One region of the Rhodococcus sp. NPDC127593 genome, then DNA from elsewhere that is predicted to be linked to it. Evidence: riboswitches for the same ligand, from Rfam matches in the RefSeq annotation. Region 1 holds a riboswitch; the other holds the start of a gene.
The links. Region 1 has a riboswitch for cyclic di-AMP ahead of ACFVJ3_RS14040 (NlpC/P60 family protein). Riboswitches for the same ligand answer to the same signal wherever they lie in the genome.
Positions count from the first base shown of each region.

Region 2: it holds a riboswitch for cyclic di-AMP, as region 1 does, so the genes downstream of both, ACFVJ3_RS35250 (transglycosylase family protein) here and ACFVJ3_RS14040 (NlpC/P60 family protein) in region 1, are expected to answer to the same signal.

Region 1 is NZ_JBHXWI010000012.1:194,677-203,972, forward strand. It holds gene ACFVJ3_RS14020 (AMP-dependent synthetase/ligase) at 1-1,231, shown strand, start outside; gene ACFVJ3_RS14025 (glycosyltransferase family 4 protein) at 1,290-2,417, opposite strand; gene ACFVJ3_RS14030 (hypothetical protein) at 2,461-3,819, opposite strand; gene ACFVJ3_RS14035 (NlpC/P60 family protein) at 3,869-4,921, opposite strand; gene ACFVJ3_RS14040 (NlpC/P60 family protein) at 5,301-5,846, opposite strand; cyclic di-AMP (ydaO/yuaA leader) riboswitch at 5,861-6,025, opposite strand; gene ACFVJ3_RS14045 (DEDD exonuclease domain-containing protein) at 6,483-8,249, shown strand; gene ACFVJ3_RS14050 (Lrp/AsnC family transcriptional regulator) at 8,246-8,521, shown strand; gene trpD (anthranilate phosphoribosyltransferase) at 8,530-9,296, opposite strand, start outside.
Region 2 is NZ_JBHXWI010000048.1:21,246-30,541, reverse strand. It holds gene ACFVJ3_RS35275 (ABC transporter ATP-binding protein) at 1-957, shown strand, start outside; gene ACFVJ3_RS35270 (VOC family protein) at 968-1,369, opposite strand; gene ACFVJ3_RS35265 (alpha/beta hydrolase) at 1,404-2,387, opposite strand; gene ACFVJ3_RS35260 (helicase-associated domain-containing protein) at 2,534-4,852, opposite strand; gene ACFVJ3_RS35255 (hypothetical protein) at 4,913-5,101, shown strand; gene ACFVJ3_RS35250 (transglycosylase family protein) at 5,167-5,748, opposite strand; cyclic di-AMP (ydaO/yuaA leader) riboswitch at 5,757-5,970, opposite strand; gene ACFVJ3_RS35245 (YccF domain-containing protein) at 6,205-6,582, opposite strand; gene ACFVJ3_RS35240 (hypothetical protein) at 6,613-6,852, opposite strand; gene ACFVJ3_RS35235 (cold-shock protein) at 7,006-7,416, shown strand; gene ACFVJ3_RS35230 (DUF2771 domain-containing protein) at 7,477-7,962, opposite strand; gene ACFVJ3_RS35225 (MFS transporter) at 7,969-9,296, opposite strand, start outside.

The sequences.
Region 1 (9,296 bases):
CACCGGCAGGCCCAAGGGCTGCCAGCTCACCCATTCCAACCTCATCGCCGAGTCCAAGGGCATCCTCGATTCCAGCCTCGGCACCCTGCTGAAGACGCCCGGCGTCAGCACCCTCATGTTCCTGCCGATGGCGCACGTCCTGGCGCGCGCCGTCAGCATCGCGTCGTTCGACGCCGGCGCCGCTCTCGGACACACCAGCGACATCCCGAACCTCGTCCCCACGTTCGGCGAATTCCGCCCCGACTTCATCCTGTCCGTTCCGCGGGTGTTCGAGAAGGTGTACAACAGCGCCCGTGCCAAGGCCCACGGAGAGGGCAAGGGCAAGATCTTCGACGCCGCCGCCGAGACGGCCATCGCCTGGAGCGAGGCTCAGGACAAGGGCGGGCCGGGTCTCGTCCTCAAGGCCAAGCACGCGCTGTTCGACAAGTTGGTGTTCTCGAAGCTGCGGTCGGCGCTCGGCGGTAAGTGCCAACTGGCGATCTCGGGTGGCGCCCCGCTCGGTGCCCGCCTCGGCCACTTCTTCCGCGGCATCGGCATCACCATCTACGAGGGCTACGGCCTCACCGAGACGTCCGCGGCGTTCGCGGTCAACACGATCGGCGAGCAGAAGGTCGGCTCGGTCGGCAAGCCGTTGGCGGGCAATTCCGTTCGCATCGCCGACGACGGCGAGATCCTGCTGTCGGGGCCGGTCGTCTTCAGCGGCTACTGGCTCAACGAGACCGCGACCGCCGACGCGATCGAGAACGGCTGGTTCCACACCGGCGACCTCGGATCGGTCGACGCGGACGGCTACATCACCATCACCGGCCGCAAGAAGGAGATCATCGTCACAGCGGGCGGCAAGAACGTCTCCCCCGCCCAGCTCGAGGATCACCTGCGTGCGCACCCGCTGATCAGCCAGGCCATCGTCGTCGGAGACCAGCAGCCGTTCATCGGCGCGCTCATCACCATCGACGCCGACGCACTGCCCGCGTGGAACGAGCGCAACGGCAAGCCCGCAGGGACGACGGTCGCGGATCTGCTCACCGACGCCGACCTCGCGGCCGAGATCGACGAGGCCGTCGCGGAGGCCAACAAGCTCGTGTCGCACGCGGAGGCCATCAAGAAGTTCCGGGTCCTGCCCGTCGACTTCACGGAGGAGACCGGCGAGCTCACGCCGACGATGAAGCTCAAGCGCAACGTGGTGCACGACAGCTTCGCCGACGACATCGCCGCCATCTACGCGAAGTAATGCCTTCGGCCCGTGAGTACTTCTTAACCGCCCGCGGTTAAGAAGTACTCACGGGCGGTCACGCAAGCAGCGCCTGGAGCTTGGCGGCGAGCACGTCCCATCGCCATTCCGTCTTGACCCATCTGCGGCCGGCCGCACCCATCGCGGCCGCGCGGTCGCGATCCGACAGCACCGAGATCACCGAACGCGCCACCTCGGCCACCGACGTGCCGTCCACGACCATCCCGGTTTCGTTCTGCCGCACCGTTTCCGGGGCGCCACCGGACTGTCCTGCGATGACCGGCACACCGGTGGCCGACGCCTCGAGGAAGACGATGCCGAGTCCCTCGACGTCCAGTCCCGCGCCCCTCGTGCGGCACGGCATCGCGAACACGTCGGCGATCGTGTGGTGGGCCGCCAGCTCCGCGGACGGCACCGTGCCGGTGAACACGACGTGGTCCTCCACCCCCACCGAGAGCGCGAGCGCGCGCAGTCGGTCCTCGTAGGGTCCGCCGCCGACGATCACGAGCACGGCACCGTCGATGTGCTCGCGGATGCCCGGGAGCGCCTTGATGAGGATGTCCTGGCCCTTGCGCGGCACGAGACGGGACAGGCACAGGACCGTCGGCCGCTCCCCCAGCCCGTAGCGCGACCGCAGTTCGGCCCGCGCCCCGCTGTCCGGGGTGAACAGGTCGGTGTCGACTCCGGGCGGCAGGTGTTCGAGCGCGGCACTCGCGCCGAACGCGGACGCGAATCGGCCCCTCGTGTACCGGCTGACATACGTGACGACGTCGGTCCGGTCGCCGATCCGTCCGAGGGCCTGGCGGGCCGCGGGGAGCATCGACCAGCCGACCTCGTGCCCGTGGGTACTCGCGACCACTCGTTCCGCCCCGGCGCGGCGCAGCGTCGAACTCAGCAGCGCGAGCGGGGCGGCTGCGCCGAACCAGACGCCCGTACAGTCGTGTTCGGCGAGTAACTTGGCGGCGCGGCGCGCGACGAACGGTGTGGGCACCATCAAGGTGGTGGGGTGCCGGACGACCTGAAATGGTTGCCGCGCATCGAACTTGATGTGCGAGTCGCCGCGCCAGCGCGGAGCGTAGACGACCAGGTCGTCGGCGGGCAGGTGCTTGGCGAAGGTGTGCAGGTACGACTGAATTCCGCCTGGTCGCGGCGGAAAATCGTTCGTCACCAACAGGGTTCGGCGCATGTGATCACCGTAGGCGGTGGGCCGTGCGGCAACCGACGCAGGGTCATCCCAGGTGAGCGCCCACCCAGTCGGTCCAGCGGTCCCGGAACTGATCGGCGTCGACGCCGAGAACGTCGGACAGCCGTCCGTCGACCGTCTCCGGGTCTGCGTCCCCCACGGCCAGCGTCCGGTACAGCTCCGTCAGCCTCGATTCGCCGTACTGCTCCGCGACGAACGCGTTGATCGACCACGCCGTCTCGTAGGCGACCGAGCCGCGTTCGCCGTATCCGGAGAAGTCGGTGTCCTCGGGGAACTCGGTCGGCGGACCCTCGGCGCCCACCTGCGCGGTCAGTGCCGGCGCGATCTGCCGTCCGGCCTCGCCGGTACCCCGATAGGCCGCGTACTCCGCGTAGCCCTCCAGCACCCACATCGGTGAGCGGTCCACCGTCTCGGCGCGCGCCGCCACGTGGATCAGCTCGTGCCGCAGGATCGCCCGCCGGGTGACCTCGGTCAGCCGGTCCGCCGACGCCGGGCTGAACACGATCCGCTGCCCGGTGACCGTGGCGGCCTCGGGGTCGACGGCGTCCGAGATGGCGACGGCGGCGATGTCGCGTCCGTCGTGATTCGGGCCGACGAGCGCCGTGAACTCGTCCTGCGATCCCGCGACCCACACGAGCGCGCGGCCCGCCCAGTCCGAACCCCACAGCTGGGTGGCGTTGACGACGGCGGCGGGGATTTCGTCCGCCAGCCGGTCGACCATGGTGGCGTTCTCGGGATGTCCGAGCACCACCGATGTCCCGTCACCGGTGTCGACGCGGCGCGACACGACGGGTCCGAAATCCCACGGTCCGCGCCAGGTCCGTCGCTCGCCGTCCACGGTGGCGTTGTCGCTGACCAGTGCCCAGCGGTCGCCGCGCCGGGCGACGACGAGAGCCACCGGCTTGCGGGTGGGATTCTCGTCCGCGATCGCGTAGCGGAGCTGAACGGCGGGCGCCCACACCTCGTCGGCCCCGAGCGCGTCGACGAGACTCGACGGCACCGCCGTCTCTGCGCCGTCGGCGATCTCGTAGCCCCAGTCCGAGAACTCCACACCGGCAACGTTGCCCGCCCGCCGCATCTCGGCGGCCAGGAATCCCGGTGCCGCCGCCTGATCCATCAGGCCGGACAGCTGGGCAGCGTCGTTCGCCCGAACGGCCGACGCCCAGGTGTCGAGGAGCGTCTGGACGGCTGCCGCCCGCGCCTCGGCGTCGGCCTGCGCGGTGCCGACGGCTCCGTCGGCGCCCCGCTCGGTCCGGGAGAACCCGGTCAGTGCGAGTACGACGACCACGGCGAGGACGAGTCCGGCCAGTGCGGCCAGCTCCCACGGGCGCGCCTGACGGCGCGAGGTCGGATCCGTTGCGGGAGACGGGTCTGAAGCGGGCACGCCGGTGAGTGTATGAGCACGCCCGGGCGCCGCCGTCGGACGGTCGCCGTCAGTAGCGGCGCGCCCCGTAGAAGGGGAACTTCGCCATCGACTCGATCTTCACCGGAACACCGAACGTCGAGGCGTGGAGAATGTTGCCGTTTCCGGCGTACAGACCGACGTGGGACGCGTCGTTGTAGAAGAGGACGACGTCACCGGGCTGCAGGGCGTCGCGGGACACCGGGGTGCCGCCGCTGGCCTGCGCCTGACTGGACCTCGGCAGCGTCTTGCCGATCTGCTTGTACGCCCACACGACGAGTCCCGAGCAGTCGAATTCGTCCGGACCGGTGGCGCCCCACACGTACGGGTCGCCGATGCGGGTCATGCCTGCCTGCAGCGCGCTCGTACCCGAGCCGGGGGTGAGATGCGCAAGGATCGTGTTCGGGTCGAAGCCGGGCGGGAAGGGCGTCCCCGCCAGTTGGTCGCGTTCGGCGCCGGTGAGATCTCCGAATGCCTTGATCACGTCGGCGATCTGCGCCTGCAGGTCGCTCTGTTTGCGTTGCAGATCGTCGCTCACCGCTTTGGCCTGCTCGGTCGCGGACCGCGCGGAATCAGCGGACTGCTTCGACGCCTCGGCCGCCTTCGTGGCTTCCGACGTTGCCGACTGGAATTGCGCGACCTGGTTGGCGGTGTCGTTGGAGATGGCGTCCAGAGCGGACATCTGGTCCAGGAGTTGCTGCGGCGAATCGCTCACCATCACGGCGAACAGGCGATTGGTCCGTGCGCCCTGGTAGTTGGCGGTGGCGAGCTTGTTCACCACGGGCTCGAAGACGGCGACGCGCGCGTTGGCGGCGTCGAGCACACCCTGGTCTGCCGCGAGCGTGGCGTCGGCGTCGCGTTGCGCCGACTGCTTGGTCTCGAGATCGATCTGCGCGTTGTGGAGTGCCTCCGACGTCTGCTCGGACTGCCGCGACAGGTCACCGAGCTTCGTCAGCGCATCGGTCGGGTTGGTGGTGACCGGGTCTGCACCCGCCTGGATCGCCGGCAGCGACACGAGCGCCACCGACAGCACGCCGGCTGTCAGCACGCTGCCCAGGGAGCGCTTCATCTTGTGTGAGGCCACGGAAATGCGGTTCTCCGATCGTCGATCTCCACCAGCCGAGTCGGGTGTCCGGTGCGGCTCAGGGATTTCCTCGGCCGATGCGACCGTGGAGTGCCGAAGAGGTGGTGACCCCGCGTTGCCGCCCGGTTGGCGCGACAAGACTTCGCAAGGTCTCGGATAGGTTACGGAATGGCATACGTTGGTGTCCACCCATGTCACGAACGGGGTGGCGGGGACCACCCGGCGGGTGAACGACACGCTGTCTGCCTGGGGCGCAACGACATCGAGGGTGGGTTCGAATCGGAATTCGAACCCACCCTCGGTGGTCGTGCGAGATCCTACGAAGCTACCCCGTGCATCCCCGCCCTCGACTCGGTGGATGCCTCGCCTCGTGCGTGGATCAGTAGCGGCGTGCGCCGTCGAAAGGCATGGACGCGATGGGCGCCAACTTGACGGGCTGACCCTCGGTGGAGGCGTGGATCACGTTGCCGTTGCCGGCGTAGATGCCCGAGTGCGATCCGCCGTAGAAGGAGATCACGTCGCCGGGGCGGAGATCGGACTGCGACACGGGCGTGCCTGCCGCCGCCTGCGCGTAGCTGGTGCGCGGCAGGTTCAGTCCGGCCTGCTTGAACGCCCACTGCACCAGACCGGAGCAGTCGAACGAGTTGGGGCCGGCGGCGCCGTAGACGTACGGCGAGCCGAGCTTGGTCTGAGCGGCCTGAACGGCCTTGTCACCTGCACTGCTGGCGGGCGCCGGGGGCGCGGGCAGGTTCGGGACACCGGGGATCTGCGGGATGACGACACCCGGGATCTCGAAGGTTCCGACTCCGGGGATGGTGACGGGATCTGCGGCCGCGGGGGCCGCGGTAGCGGTGAGCGCTCCGAGTGCGAGCGCGCCGGCGACGACTGCCCGTCGCACATTCCGCTTGGAAACTTGTGACGCCACGAAAGGGGTACTCCGTTTCTTCCATTCATCCGCCGACCGAGTTAGCTGACGGGTTCGGGCTGGGAAGATCAGCCCTACCCACCGGTGCGTGAGGACGTCCCGGCGGGATTCACCCCAGTAGAAACTTGGGTTCCCGGTACGACCGCTCTCGCGAGTGGCCGATTAGGCGGTGACTAGCGATGCTGCCCCGGTGTTGGGGCTGCGAGACTCCGCTAGGTCTCAGGAAGGTTACGAAATGGAATACCCCGATGTCGACCGGAACACGCGGAAAGTGTCCGTTTGGGCCGATTCCGGGCTTCCGGGCGCGCGATACCCGCATTCGGTAACAACTGGATAACAGGCGGTTTGTTTCCGATCTCTTTTCGACAGCGGGAGTGGGCATTTCGCGAAGCCTCGCAACTCCCCGATTTCTTCTCGCACCGCGTTCCTGCTGTTCAACGGGGGTGCCGCGGACCGAACCAGTGGCACGCGCCGGACCCGCCGACACCGGTCCCCGCCCCGCACGAACCCCTCGTTCACGGTCGCGTGCCCGACCCTCACACCCCCCGCGACCGCCGCCCGCGAGCGACAGTGTGATCCTCGTCTCTCCGGCCTCCCCGGGCGGTTCTGTCGGTGCCCGTCCATACGCTCTGAGCCGTGAGTGTCCCCGGTGTGCCCGAACAGCTGAGATTCGACGAGCTCGACACCCCACTGCGGGACACCACGTTCGTGGTGGTCGATCTCGAGACCACCGGCGCGCGGCCGGGCGAGGACGCCATCACCGAGATCGGTGCCGTGAAGATCCGCGGCGGCGAGGTGATCGCCGAAATGGCCACTCTCGTCGACCCGGGACGGTCCATCCCGCCGCACATCGTCGAGATCACGGGCATCACCACCGCCATGGTGATCGATGCCCCGCGGATCGAGCGAGTGCTGCCGGCGTTCCTGGAGTTCGCACGCGGGGCGGTGCTGGTCGCGCACAACGCCCCGTTCGACACGGGCTTCCTCAAGGCCGCGGCGTCCGCCACCGACACCCCCTGGCCCAAGTTCACCGTGCTCTGCACCGTCAAACTGGCCCGGCGCGTCCTCAGCCGCGACGAAGCGCCGTCGGTCAAGCTGTCGTCGCTGGCCCGGCTGTTCGACGTCGGCACCACTCCGACCCACCGGGCACTCGACGACGCCCGTGCCACCGTCGACGTCCTGCACGCCCTCATCGCGAGAGTCGGCAATCAGGGAGTGCACAGTCTCACCGAGCTCGTCGACTACCTTCCCGACGTCTCTTCCCACCAGCGGGCGAAACGCGCGCTCGCCGGCCATCTCCCCCACGCTCCCGGCGTCTACCTGTTCCGCGGACCGTCCGACGAGGTCCTCTACGTGGGCACGGCGACCGATCTGCGCCGGCGGGTGCGCAACTACTTCACCGGCTCCGAGACGCGTGGCCGGATGAAGGAAATGGTGGCGTTGACCACCCGGATCGACCACGTCGAGTGCGCGCACGCGCTCGAGGCCGGCGTGCGCGAGCTCCGGCTGCTCGCCGCCCACACGCCGCCGTACAACCGGAGGTCCAAGTACCCGAAACGCGGCTGGTGGATCACGCTCACCGCGGAGGCCTTCCCCCGGCTGTCGGTGGTGCGGACCCCGACCGCCGACTCGCTCGGTCCGTTCCGGTCCCGCTCGACCGCCGTCGACGTCGCCGACGTCCTCGCCGAGTACTGCATTCTCCGCACCTGCACGAGCCGCATCCCGAAGGGAAGGGAGCACGGTGCACAGTGCCCGCTCCGCGAGCTCGGACGCTGCCCGGCGTCCCTCCACGGCCGCGACACGGAGGGGGCTTACCGTCCCGGGCCGGAGCTCTTCCGCCAGTTCCTGCGCGGCCTGGACGACGCTCCGCTGCGCCGCATGCGTTCACGGGTGGAGGAGCTGGCCGCCGGCGAGTTGTTCGAGAACGCCGCACGCCTGCGTGATCGCACAGCGGAGGTCGTGCTCGCGTTACGCAGGATGCAGCGCCTGGCCGCCCTCACCGCCCTCGATCAGCTCGTGGCCGCTCGCCCGGCCCCGACCGGCGGCTGGGAGTTCGCGGTGATCCGTTCCGGGCGACTCGCGTCCGCGGGTTGCGCCCGGCGCGGAATCCATCCGATGCCGGTGGTCGATGCGCTCGTCCTCACCGCCGAAACCGTCGTTCCCGACGCAACTCCCCTTCGCGGCGCGTCCCCCGAGGAGGCCGGACTGCTGGCGCGCTGGCTCGACCAGGAGGACATCCGCATCGTCAGCGCCTCCTCGGGCTGGTGCGAGCCCGCACGGGGCGCCGGATCCTGGTCCGAGTGGTGCGCACTTGCGCGAGCGGGGAGCGCGTCGACACGGGACGCAGAGACCCGACCACCCGCGCCGGGTTCCGCCGACCACCGCTTAGGCTGGCGATCATGATCAACGCCATCGTCCTGATCCACGCCGAAGCCCACCGCATCCCGGAGACCGCTCAGGCCGTCGCCGACATCGAGGGCGTCGACAAGGTCTATTCCTGCGCAGGCGACGTCGACCTGATCGCGATCGTGCGGGTCCGGGACCACGCGAAGATCGCGGAGGTCGTCACCGAGGGAATCAACAAGGTGGACGGCGTCTCCCGGACGGCGACGCACATCGCGTTCCAGTCCTATTCCAGCGCCGACGTCGAAGCGGGTTTCTCGATCGGCGAATAGCTCGCCGGCTATTTGCTGGTGGCCAGACCCGACGTGAGTTCGGCCCACCGTGCGAGCAGCGTCGCGGCCGCTCCATTGTCGATCGACTGCGCCGCCGTCGAGAATCCGTCCGACAGCGCGTCTTCGAGCGTGCGGCCGCCGAGTCCCCGGAACGCCGCGATCGCCGCCGCGGCGTTGAGCAGAACCGCGTCGCGTACCGGTCCGGTCTCACCGGCGAGGAGTCGCCGCGCCACCGCCGCGTTCACGTCGGCGTCGCCGCCGCGCAGTTCGTCGAGCGACACCCGTGCGATCCCGATGTCGCGAGGGTCGAGTCGACGGGTGGTCACCGCCCCGTCCGCTACGACGTGCACGGTCGACGTGGTCGACGTCGTCAACTCGTCCAGGCCGTCGTCGCCCCGCACCACCAGCGCCGAGTTGCCGCGCTGCGCGAGCACACCGGCCACCACCGAGATCAGGCCCGGGAACGCACAGCCGATGAGGCCGGCCCGCGGACGAGCCGGATTGGTGAGCGGTCCGAGCACGTTGAAGACGGTCGGGATGCCGATCTCCTTGCGCGGCGCGCCCGCGAACCGCAAGGCGGGATGGAACACCGGCGCGAAGCAGAAGCCGATGCCGACCTCCCGGACGCAGCGCGCCACCTCGTCGGGACCGAGATTGATCTTCACCCCGAGTGCCTCGAGAACGTCCGCCCCACCGCTCTTGGACGACGCCGCCCGGTTTCCGTGCTTGACGACGCGAATGCCGGTCGCCGCGACCACGAGTGACGCCATCGTGG
Region 2 (9,296 bases), on a different contig from region 1:
GCGCGGATCCACGCAGGGTCCCTCACCGTCGGCACCTTGATTGCCTTCGTGCTCTACGTCGAACTGTTCTTCGCTCCCGTGCAACAGCTTTCGCAGGTGTTCGACGGCTATCAACAGGCGGTGATCGGACTCGGTCGACTGCGGGGTCTGATGAGGACACCGACCACAACGCCGCAGGCGGGCGATCCGATCGTCCTCGACCGCATCCAGGGCGGCATCATGTTCGACGACGTCCACTTCGCGTACGAATCCGGCAGGGGAGAGGCGCTGCGAGGGGTGGCGCTTCGCATCGAACCGGGCGAGACGGTCGCCCTCGTCGGTCAGACCGGCGCCGGCAAGTCGACGGTGCTCAAGCTGCTCGCCCGGTTCTACGACCCCACGGAGGGCGCGGTGCGGGTGGACGGCATCGACACCCGGTCACTCGACCTCGCGTCGTTCCGGCAGCGACTCGGTGTCGTTCCGCAGGAGCCGCACCTGTTCGGCGCCACCGTCCGCGACGCCGTCGCCTACGGGCGCCCGGACGCGACAGACGCGGAGGTGGAGGCCGCCAGCAGGGCGGTCGGGGCGCACGAGATGGTGTCCGGGCTCGCCCTCGGATACCTGCAGCCGATCGGGGAGCACGGACGCAACCTGTCGGCTGGGCAACGTCAGTTGCTGGCACTCGCCCGCGCCGAATTGGTGGACCCCGACATCCTGCTGCTGGACGAGGCCACGGCGTCACTGGACCTGGCCACCGAGGACCGCGTCCGGCTCGCGACCGAGAACCTGTCCCGGCGGCGCACCACCGTCGTCGTGGCGCACCGGCTGAGCACCGCGGCGCGAGCCGACCGGGTGGTGGTCCTCGACGGCGGACGGGTCGCGGAAGTCGGAACGCACGAGGAGCTACTCGACCGGGGCGGCGTCTACCGGGAACTCTGGGACGCCTATGCGGCTTCGCCACCCGTGAGTACTTATTAACCGCCGGACGTTAATAAGTACTCACGGGGCCGGAGGCCACGGTGGGGGGATGCTCCGCCACGCAGAATAGATTGCCCTCCGGGTCGGCCAGCGTTGTCCATTGCACATGGGGGTGCTCGTCGAGGACGTCCCATCGATGCGTTGCACCGAGCGTGAGTAGCCGCTCGACCTCGGGTTGCCGTGAACCCCACGGAACGGTGAGGTCCGGGTGGATGGCTTGGCGCTCGGGACGGGGGCCGGTGAGCGGCTGGAAGAACATCGCGAACCCGTTCGGGCCGGCCGGTGGCAGATAGACGCTGTCACCGCCCGGCAGCGGCGCGGCACCGGTGACGCCGGCCCAGAACGCGGCGAGCGCGGCGGGGTCCGCGGCCTCGAGATTGATTGCTCCCAGGCTGATCTGATGTTTCTCCACGTCGGCGATACTAGGCGGTACCTGTGGGGCTCGCTCAGGCGCCGATCGACGCCTTCATCATCGGCAGCATGGCCCACAGCTGGTCCTGCCAGTAGCCCCAGCTGTGGGTTCCCGTCGCCGGGAAGTCGTAGTGCGCGCCGATGCCGAGGGTGTCGAGTCGCACCTGGAAGGCACGGTTCTGGGCCAGGGCGATGGCCTCGAGGCCCATGCCGGTGCCGACGTTGAACACGTCGATGGCGGATTGCGGCTGATCGTGCGGGCCGGGGAGGCCGGCGCCCGCCGAGATCCACATCGGCAACCCGCGCATGAGGGGCGCCGCGACGAACGGGTCGTTCCGCAACCAGGCAGGATCCCACGGCGGACCCCACATGCAGTCGGAGTTGTAGCCGCCGGAGTCGAGCATCGCCAGTCGGATCGCCTCACGCATGCCCGGCGCCGACAGGTTCAGGTACCCCGACATCGAGCCGGCGAACGTGAACTGGTTGCGGTGGTAGGCGGCGAGGATCAACGACGCGTTGCCGCCCATCGACAGTCCGGCGATGGCGTTGCTGGTGCGGCTGATGCCGTAATTGTTCGCCAGGAAGTCGGGCAGGTTCTGGGTGAGGAACGATTCCCATTTGTATGTGTACGGCTGACCGTTGGTGTTGCTGGGTGCGTACCAGTCCGTATAGAAGCTGGACTGTCCGCCGACCGGTTCGACGACGGTGATGCCGTGATCGGACAGCCACGCGGCATTGGTCTCGTGTTCCCACCCGCTGACGTCGTTGGTCGCGCGGAGGCCGTCGAGCAGGTAGAGGGCCTTGTTGCTGCCGTTGTTCGCGAGCCACATCCGCACCTTGATCTGCCCGACCCCGCCGGGTGCGTCGACCCAGTGCTCGCGCAGACGGCTGTACGGGTCCGCGGAGGCCGTTCCGCCGCCGACGAGGACGAACGCCAGCGGCAGGATCACCACGGCAATCATGAGCCGGACGACGCCTCGGAACCAACCATGTGACGGCTTCGTTGCTGTGACAATCACGGTTCTGCCTCCTGGTAGTCGTCCCCGGCCAGGTACATACCAGCATCACGGTATTGCGCGCCCCGGAATTCCTCGGCGTTTGCGCAGAATCGTTATCTGACCCGTGAGTACTTGTTAACCGCCCGTGGTTAACAAGTACTCACGGGTCAGTCGACGCGGGCGACAGACGTGATGCGGTGGAGGGTGAACCGCCGGACCGCGCCGCTCGCCGGGTCGAACGCGTCGAGCTGACCGCCGCCGACGCTTACGGGATCGACGATGCGGTGCGTCGCCACGCCCTGCGCGTCGACGTAACCGATCGTCACGCTGGTGCGTTCCCGCGCTGCCGCGTTGAGCAGGGCGATGGTCGCGGCGCTGCTGGCCCGCGATCCGTCGGACCGGATGCTGCCGGATCCCCGGGCCGATGCGGCCAGGTCGCCCGCGCGGAGGGTTCGGACGACCGCGTCGAGCTGGGCGTCCGTGGCGACGGCCGGGGTGCGGCCGGCGGGAGCCTTGCGCCGGGTCAGGACCCGGGCCCCGCGCGGGCGCAGGTCGACCAGGGCGCCGGACGAGTCCTCGCCTGCGGGCGCGAAACCGGCCACCCGCAGCTCGCCCAGTACGTCCCGCAGCGGTGCCTGCGACACCGCCACCGTCGGAGCCAATGCGCGCAGGGCCAGGGAGGCGGCGACCGGTGACGCCAGGACCTCCGCGAGCAGGGTGGGGTCCTCGCAGCGGACGAACGACGCCGCGACACCGGCCCGGAGCCGGCCGTGCCGCCGCGCGACGTCGTCGATCAGATACGACAACGACTGCGGGACCGGTGTGCGCGACCGGGTGGCGAAGAGGCTGTGCAATTCGGCTGCCGTCATCCCGACGTCGAGGGCGCGCCGGACGCTGTCTTCGCTGATTCGATACATCGACGCCGCACCGGCGGACTCGATGTCCGCGACCAGGGTGATCTGCTCCAGCAGGTCGGGGGTCAGCGGTCCGGGGGCGACGACGGTGAGGTCGGCCTGGACGAGGACGTGGTCGACGGGTTGGGGCAGCGACGCGTGCATTTCGGCCTCGGCGTCGCCGCCGTGGAGCAGTGCGCGTCCGGGTGAGCTGAGGGCTCCGCGGGCGACGAGTCCGAGCGTCGCGGCCTCGTCGAGGGTGCGTGCGACCGCGTGGACACGCAGCCGGGCACCCCAGCGGGGGCGACGCCACGCCAGCAGTCGGCCGACCTCCGCGGGATCCGCCGAGTGTCCGCTGCCCAGCTCCGCCAGCAGTCCGAGGATCGCCTGCCGGTCGCGCGGCGCGGACGGCGCGCGCACTTCCTCGGACAGGGCGGCGACCGGTTTGTCGTTGGCGTCGCGCATGCCGATGAACCATGACATGCGGGGCAGTTCCAGCCACGCCGCGGCCAGAGCGTGCCACCGCCGGGCGACCGGCGCTGTGAGCCAGGGGTCGACCGCGGTGGTCGGTGCCCAGTAGCTCTCCCCGCTGTCGGACGTCGGGGCCGGGTCCGGGGTGCCACTCGCGATCAGTCCCGCAGCGGAGAGCAGCTCGACGAGCAGGCTCAGCCGGTTCTCGTCGATGCCGGACGTCTTGGCGATCCGCCGCAGTTCGCGGACACCGAGACCACCCGCCCGCAGAGCGGGCGCCGGGACCTCGCCGAGAGCCTTGACGACGTCCTCGCAGTGGCGAACCAGTTCGAGCGCCTCACCTGCCGCGGCGGCATTGATGTCGGCCGGCTTGTGTTTGCGGCCGGTCACGGTGGGAGCGGCCAGCGAGGTGGGGTCGAAGACGGCCTCTCCGCGCAGGACCTGCCGCACCTGATAGGGCAGTTCGACGGTTTCGTCGTCGATCCACCGCAGCAGCCCGGCAGCGAGGAGTCGCTGCACCGGACGGTCGGGGGGTGTTCCGGGGGCCGCGTCCCGGGTCCGTCCGATCGAACTCGATTTCGACAGGGTCTCGAGAATGTCGCGCTCGACGGTCTGCAGTCCGGCCAGCGCAGCCGTGATCCCGGGTTCGTCGAGCGTCTCGACGGGCTCGGCGCTGCGTCCGACCCGCCACGGGATGGTGGCCACGACAGCGGGAACGATGCGCAGCGACGTCTTGTCACCCCAGACGATCCCCACGGACCGCAGGCCGTCCAGCGTGGCGTCGACGGTCTTCTTCGTCGCCCGCGACCCCACCGCGTCCTGCAGGGTGGCCCGTGGCACGGCGACCTCGTCGGCTCTCTCGAGCGCCAGGAGTTCGAGGATGCCGAAGTCCAGCGACGTCAGGTTGTCGGCCGCGCGGGCGACCGACGCCCGCTGTTCGGCGCGACCGGCGAGAACGACGATCGTGGCAGGCGGTGGGACCGCCAGGTCGGGGCGCTTGCGGAGCAGATCCGTCAGTTCGGCGTCGCTGCGCGCGGCCAGCCAGTCCGCGAGAGTCGCGGCGCCGCGGGACGAGGCTGCGGTGCCGTTGGTGCTCGCGGTGGTGTCGTCGGTGTCGGTCATCGACTATCAGATTAGAGACCTGGGCTGTACGTCGCCGAATGCTCCTGTCAAAATGGCACCGTGGCTAACAATTCGAAGAAGCAGTACGTAGATCCCGGGTGGCCCGAAACCGCCGATGGAGATAACGCCGTGACCGAACTGTCGTCGAGCCGTGCGGGCGGATTGTCCCCGTTCGGCGAGGACACCGAGTTCCCGCTGCCGGCGGAGTCGCTGCCGTACGCGCATCCGCACACCGTGATCAACCGCTGACCCGACGACACAAGAGGGGCCCTGCACCGGATCGGTGCAGGGCCCCTCTTGTATGAGCTACCGGGTTACTGCGGGAGCAGTCCCTTGTTCGCGTCGATGAGCTGCAGGATCTGGGGATCGATCTCGATGCCCTGAGCCTTGACGGCCTCGATCGCGTTGTCGACGGCGCCGGCGTACTGCGAGGTGCCGTTGGTGCTGGGGACGCCGCCCGTGAGGTCGGGGAGTGCCGGCGCCACGGGGGCCTCGGGCACGGTTGCGGGGGCGTTGCGCTGGGTGGGTGCGCTGCTCAGGCCGAGGCTCGAGGAGCAGGACGGCCATGCGCCCCAGCCCTGGGAGTCGAGGACCTTCTCGGCGACGACGATCTGCTGTTCGCGCGAGGCCTGGTTGGCGGTGGCGGCGTACTGGGTTCCACCGTGTGCGTTCCAGGTGCTCGGGGAGAACTGGAGTCCGCCCTGGAAGCCGTTTCCGGTGTTGATGCCCCAGTTGCCGCCGGACTCGCACTGCGCGAGGCGGTCCCAGTCGGAGTCGGGTGCCGCGTTCGCGGTGCCCGAGAAGGCTGCGCCGGCGACGCCCATGATGGCGCCGGTGACGGCGACCTTGGCGACGGTGCGGCCGGTGGTGGTGGGCTTGCGATGGCGTCCGCTCATAGTGGTCGAGATCCTCTCCACACGCGCCTGCGAGGTCAGCTGTCGGGTTCGGGCTGAGAGGTCGCCCGGCCTCGCCTCTCCTGGCTGGAGAGGGTCTGGCTTCACCCCAAGATCCGAGTGTGCGAGGCACATTCGGACCGGTGTCCGTCTGAGAACTTGCGTTCCCTGGAGGACTTTGGGTCCCCCGTCCTCGTCCCTGGAATGCTTCGTCGGGACTCCGGTACCCGCGGGACGAGGTTTGGCGCGGCGGGCCGGACGTGGCCGATGTTTCCTCGGCCGGTGACGACGGTAACGGGCCGAGGCCTCAGTGTCACCATTTGATAACGCGGAGTGTCTTCGCCTGTTGCGGGGCCTCATTGGGCGCGCAGAGACTCTTCCCAGCTAGTGGCGACGAGACGTGTCCATCGCCGAGCTGTTGCCCTTCCGTTACCGGGTCGTTATGTGAGGAAGCTCACATCACTGGGGCGCGTCGACGATGTCCTTGCCGAGCGGCATGAGCGAGATGGGAATCATCTTGAGATTCGCGACCGCCAGCGGGATCCCGATGATCGTGATCGCCATGGCGATTGCCGTGACGACGTGCCCGATCGCGAGCCACAGACCAGCGATGATGAACCAGATGACATTGCCGATCAGCGAGGCCACACCGGCCGTCGGCTTGTCGACCACGGTCTTCCCGAACGGCCACAGCGCGTAGACGCCCACCCGGAACGACGCGATGCCGAACGGGATCGTGATGATCAGGATGCAGCAGAGGATTCCGGCGACGAAATACCCCAGCGCCAGCCACAGACCGCCGAAGATCAGCCAGATGATGTTGAGCAGAATTCTCATGATCGTCCCATCGGTCGGTGGTCGGGTGTGTCAGCGCGCGCGTCTGCCCTGCCTCAGTGCCGCGACGATTCCGAGGAGGAATCCGATCGGGCACGCGAGGGCGATGAGATAGAGAACGAGACCCGGGTCGGAATCGGAGAGCACCGGGGTCAGGAAAATCGCCACGATCGCCACGAAGCCGATCGCGAAGAGGGCGAGTGCGACACGCAGCAGTCCGTCGCCCCTCCGGGGTGTGTGAGGAGTGCTCGAAGGAGTCGATTCGTGGGCCACACCAGCAACGATAGTGCCTGGAAACCCGGATGCCGGAGGGGGTGCGCCCAAGGTAGACTGTGGGCACTGCGCGTCCCGCACCAGAGGTGGGGCGCGCTGTTTTGCATACCAAGTGCAACCAACTGCACTCCAAGTGATGAGCGGGTGAACGCGGTGCCGACCGGCAAGGTGAAGTGGTACGACGTCGAAAAGGGCTTCGGCTTTCTGTCGCAGGAGGAGGGGGAGGACGTCTATGTGCGTTCGTCCGCTCTTCCCGAGGGCGTCGAGGGCCTCAAGGCCGGCCAGCGTGTCGAGTTCGGTATGGCCGCCGGTCGACGTGGACCCCAGGCGCTGAGCCTGAAGGTGCTCGACCCGGCGCCGTCGCTGCGTCAGAACGCCGCGCGCAAGGAGCCATCCGCCAAGAAGCACACGCCGGACGAACTCCACGGCATGGTCGAGGACATGATCACGCTGCTCGAGGCGAAGGTTCAGCCCGACCTGCGTAAGGGTAAGTACCCGGACCGCAAGACCGCCCAGCGCATCTCCGAGGTGGTCCGGGCCGTCGCGCGCGAGCTCGACAGCTGATCCGACGAACGACGAGAAGGCCCCTGCGCTTCGGCGCAGGGGCCTTCTTCGTGTGTCGTTCTAGGCGGTCTTGATCGACCAGGCCGCCCGGGCCTGCGTGAGCCCCTGCTCGTCGACGACGGCGGAGGGTAGCTGGATCTCGACGCCGGCCAGCTGCAGGTCCTCCGAGGAGGGCACGGTCACGGCGCGGGTCTCACCGGCACGGTGGGCCTGTTGCTGGACGACGACCTGACCCGACGCGTCCTGGTACACGACGAGCATGCGCCACGGTGCATCGACGATCTCCTGCGGCAGCGACAGCTGCAGCGAGGAGCCGGGTGGCACGTCGAGTTCGGCGAGGTCGCCGGTTGTGCAGTCCTCGAGATACAGGTTGCAGTACGCCAGCGGGGGGACCTGCTCGGCCCGGTTGTGCGCGAAGGCGGTGATCTCGGGCAGGCGGGGCGAGGAGTTGCGGACGAGTGCGTACAGGACTCCGACGAAGGCCACCAGGACCACCATCAGGCCCACAGCAATCAGTGCCAGGATCTTCTTGGTTCGCGCCTGCATTCTCACTTACTTCACATTTCCTGTCGATCGGTCGGCCCGGTGGGTCGAGTGAGGCTCGGACACTTCTTGTTCGGCCAGGTCGGGGCGTTTTCCGCCGAGCCCGGGCAGGAGGGTGCTCCCGCGGTACGTGAGGACGGTCTGGACGAGCCCGATGGTCATGACGGCAGAGACCACCGAGAACCCGATCCAGTATTCGGTGGGCAGGAGGACGCCCAGCGCGCCGCCGACGACCCAGCTCAGCTGCAGGACCGTCTCCGATCTTCCGAATCCGGAGGCAATCGATTCCTCGGGCAGGTCGTGCTGCAGCGACGCGTCCAGCGACACCTTGGCCAGGGCGCTGGCCGCCGACGCGACGAGGGTGGCCAGGGCGGCGGTCAGCAGGTTGTCGGTGATCGCGGCGAGGACGGCGATGATCCACACGGCACCCGTGCAGCGCAGCACGATGAGGGCGGGGCGGCCGAGCTTGATCCGGGCGCCCGCGGCGTTGCCGGCGAAGTTGCCGATGCCGGCGGCGGCGCCGACCAGGCCGAGCATCGCGGCCTGCACCAGCGGCTCGTGGTCGGTCCTCGACTTCGCGACGAACGCGATGTACAGCGTGAGGAATCCGGTCAGCACGCGGATGGTGCTGTTTCCCCACAACCCGGTGATGACCGCGCGGCCCAGCGGTTGTCTGCGTTTACCGGATTTCGCGGGGGCCTCGGGCTGCAGCACGCGGGTGCGTCCCATGACCTCGGTCGGGTGTTCGTCGCCGTGGTACGTGAGGGTGGCGGGGACCTCGCCTTCGGTGACCTCGACCCACGACGGGATCCGCATGCTGAGGTACGCGCCGAGGGCGGTGATGACGGCCGCCAGCCACAGTGCGCCGACGGACCCGGTGGCCATGGCGAGACCACCCGCGAGGGCGCCGGCGCCGATGGTTCCGCCGAGAAGTCCGAACACGGTGAGCCGGGAGTTGACCCGCACGAGGTCGATCTCCGGTGGCAGCACACGTGGTGTGACCGCACTCTTGAGCACCGAGAAGGACTTGCTGAGCACCATCATTCCGAGCGCGGCCGGATACAGCACCCAGCTGTCGAAGTTGAAGACGAGAACGATCGCCAGGATCGTCCGTAGGCCGAACGACGTGGCCAGTGCGACGCGACGGCCGTGCTGAAGCCGATCGAGCATCGGACCGATCAGCGGAGCGATGACGGCGAACGGGGCGATGGTGATCAGCAGATACAGCGCGACCTTCGTCTTGTCCTCGCCCGTCGCGGCCGAGAAGAACAGTGTGTTCGCCAGGGCGACGGCGATGGCCGCGTCGGTCGCGTTGTTGGCCATCACCGCGTACGTGA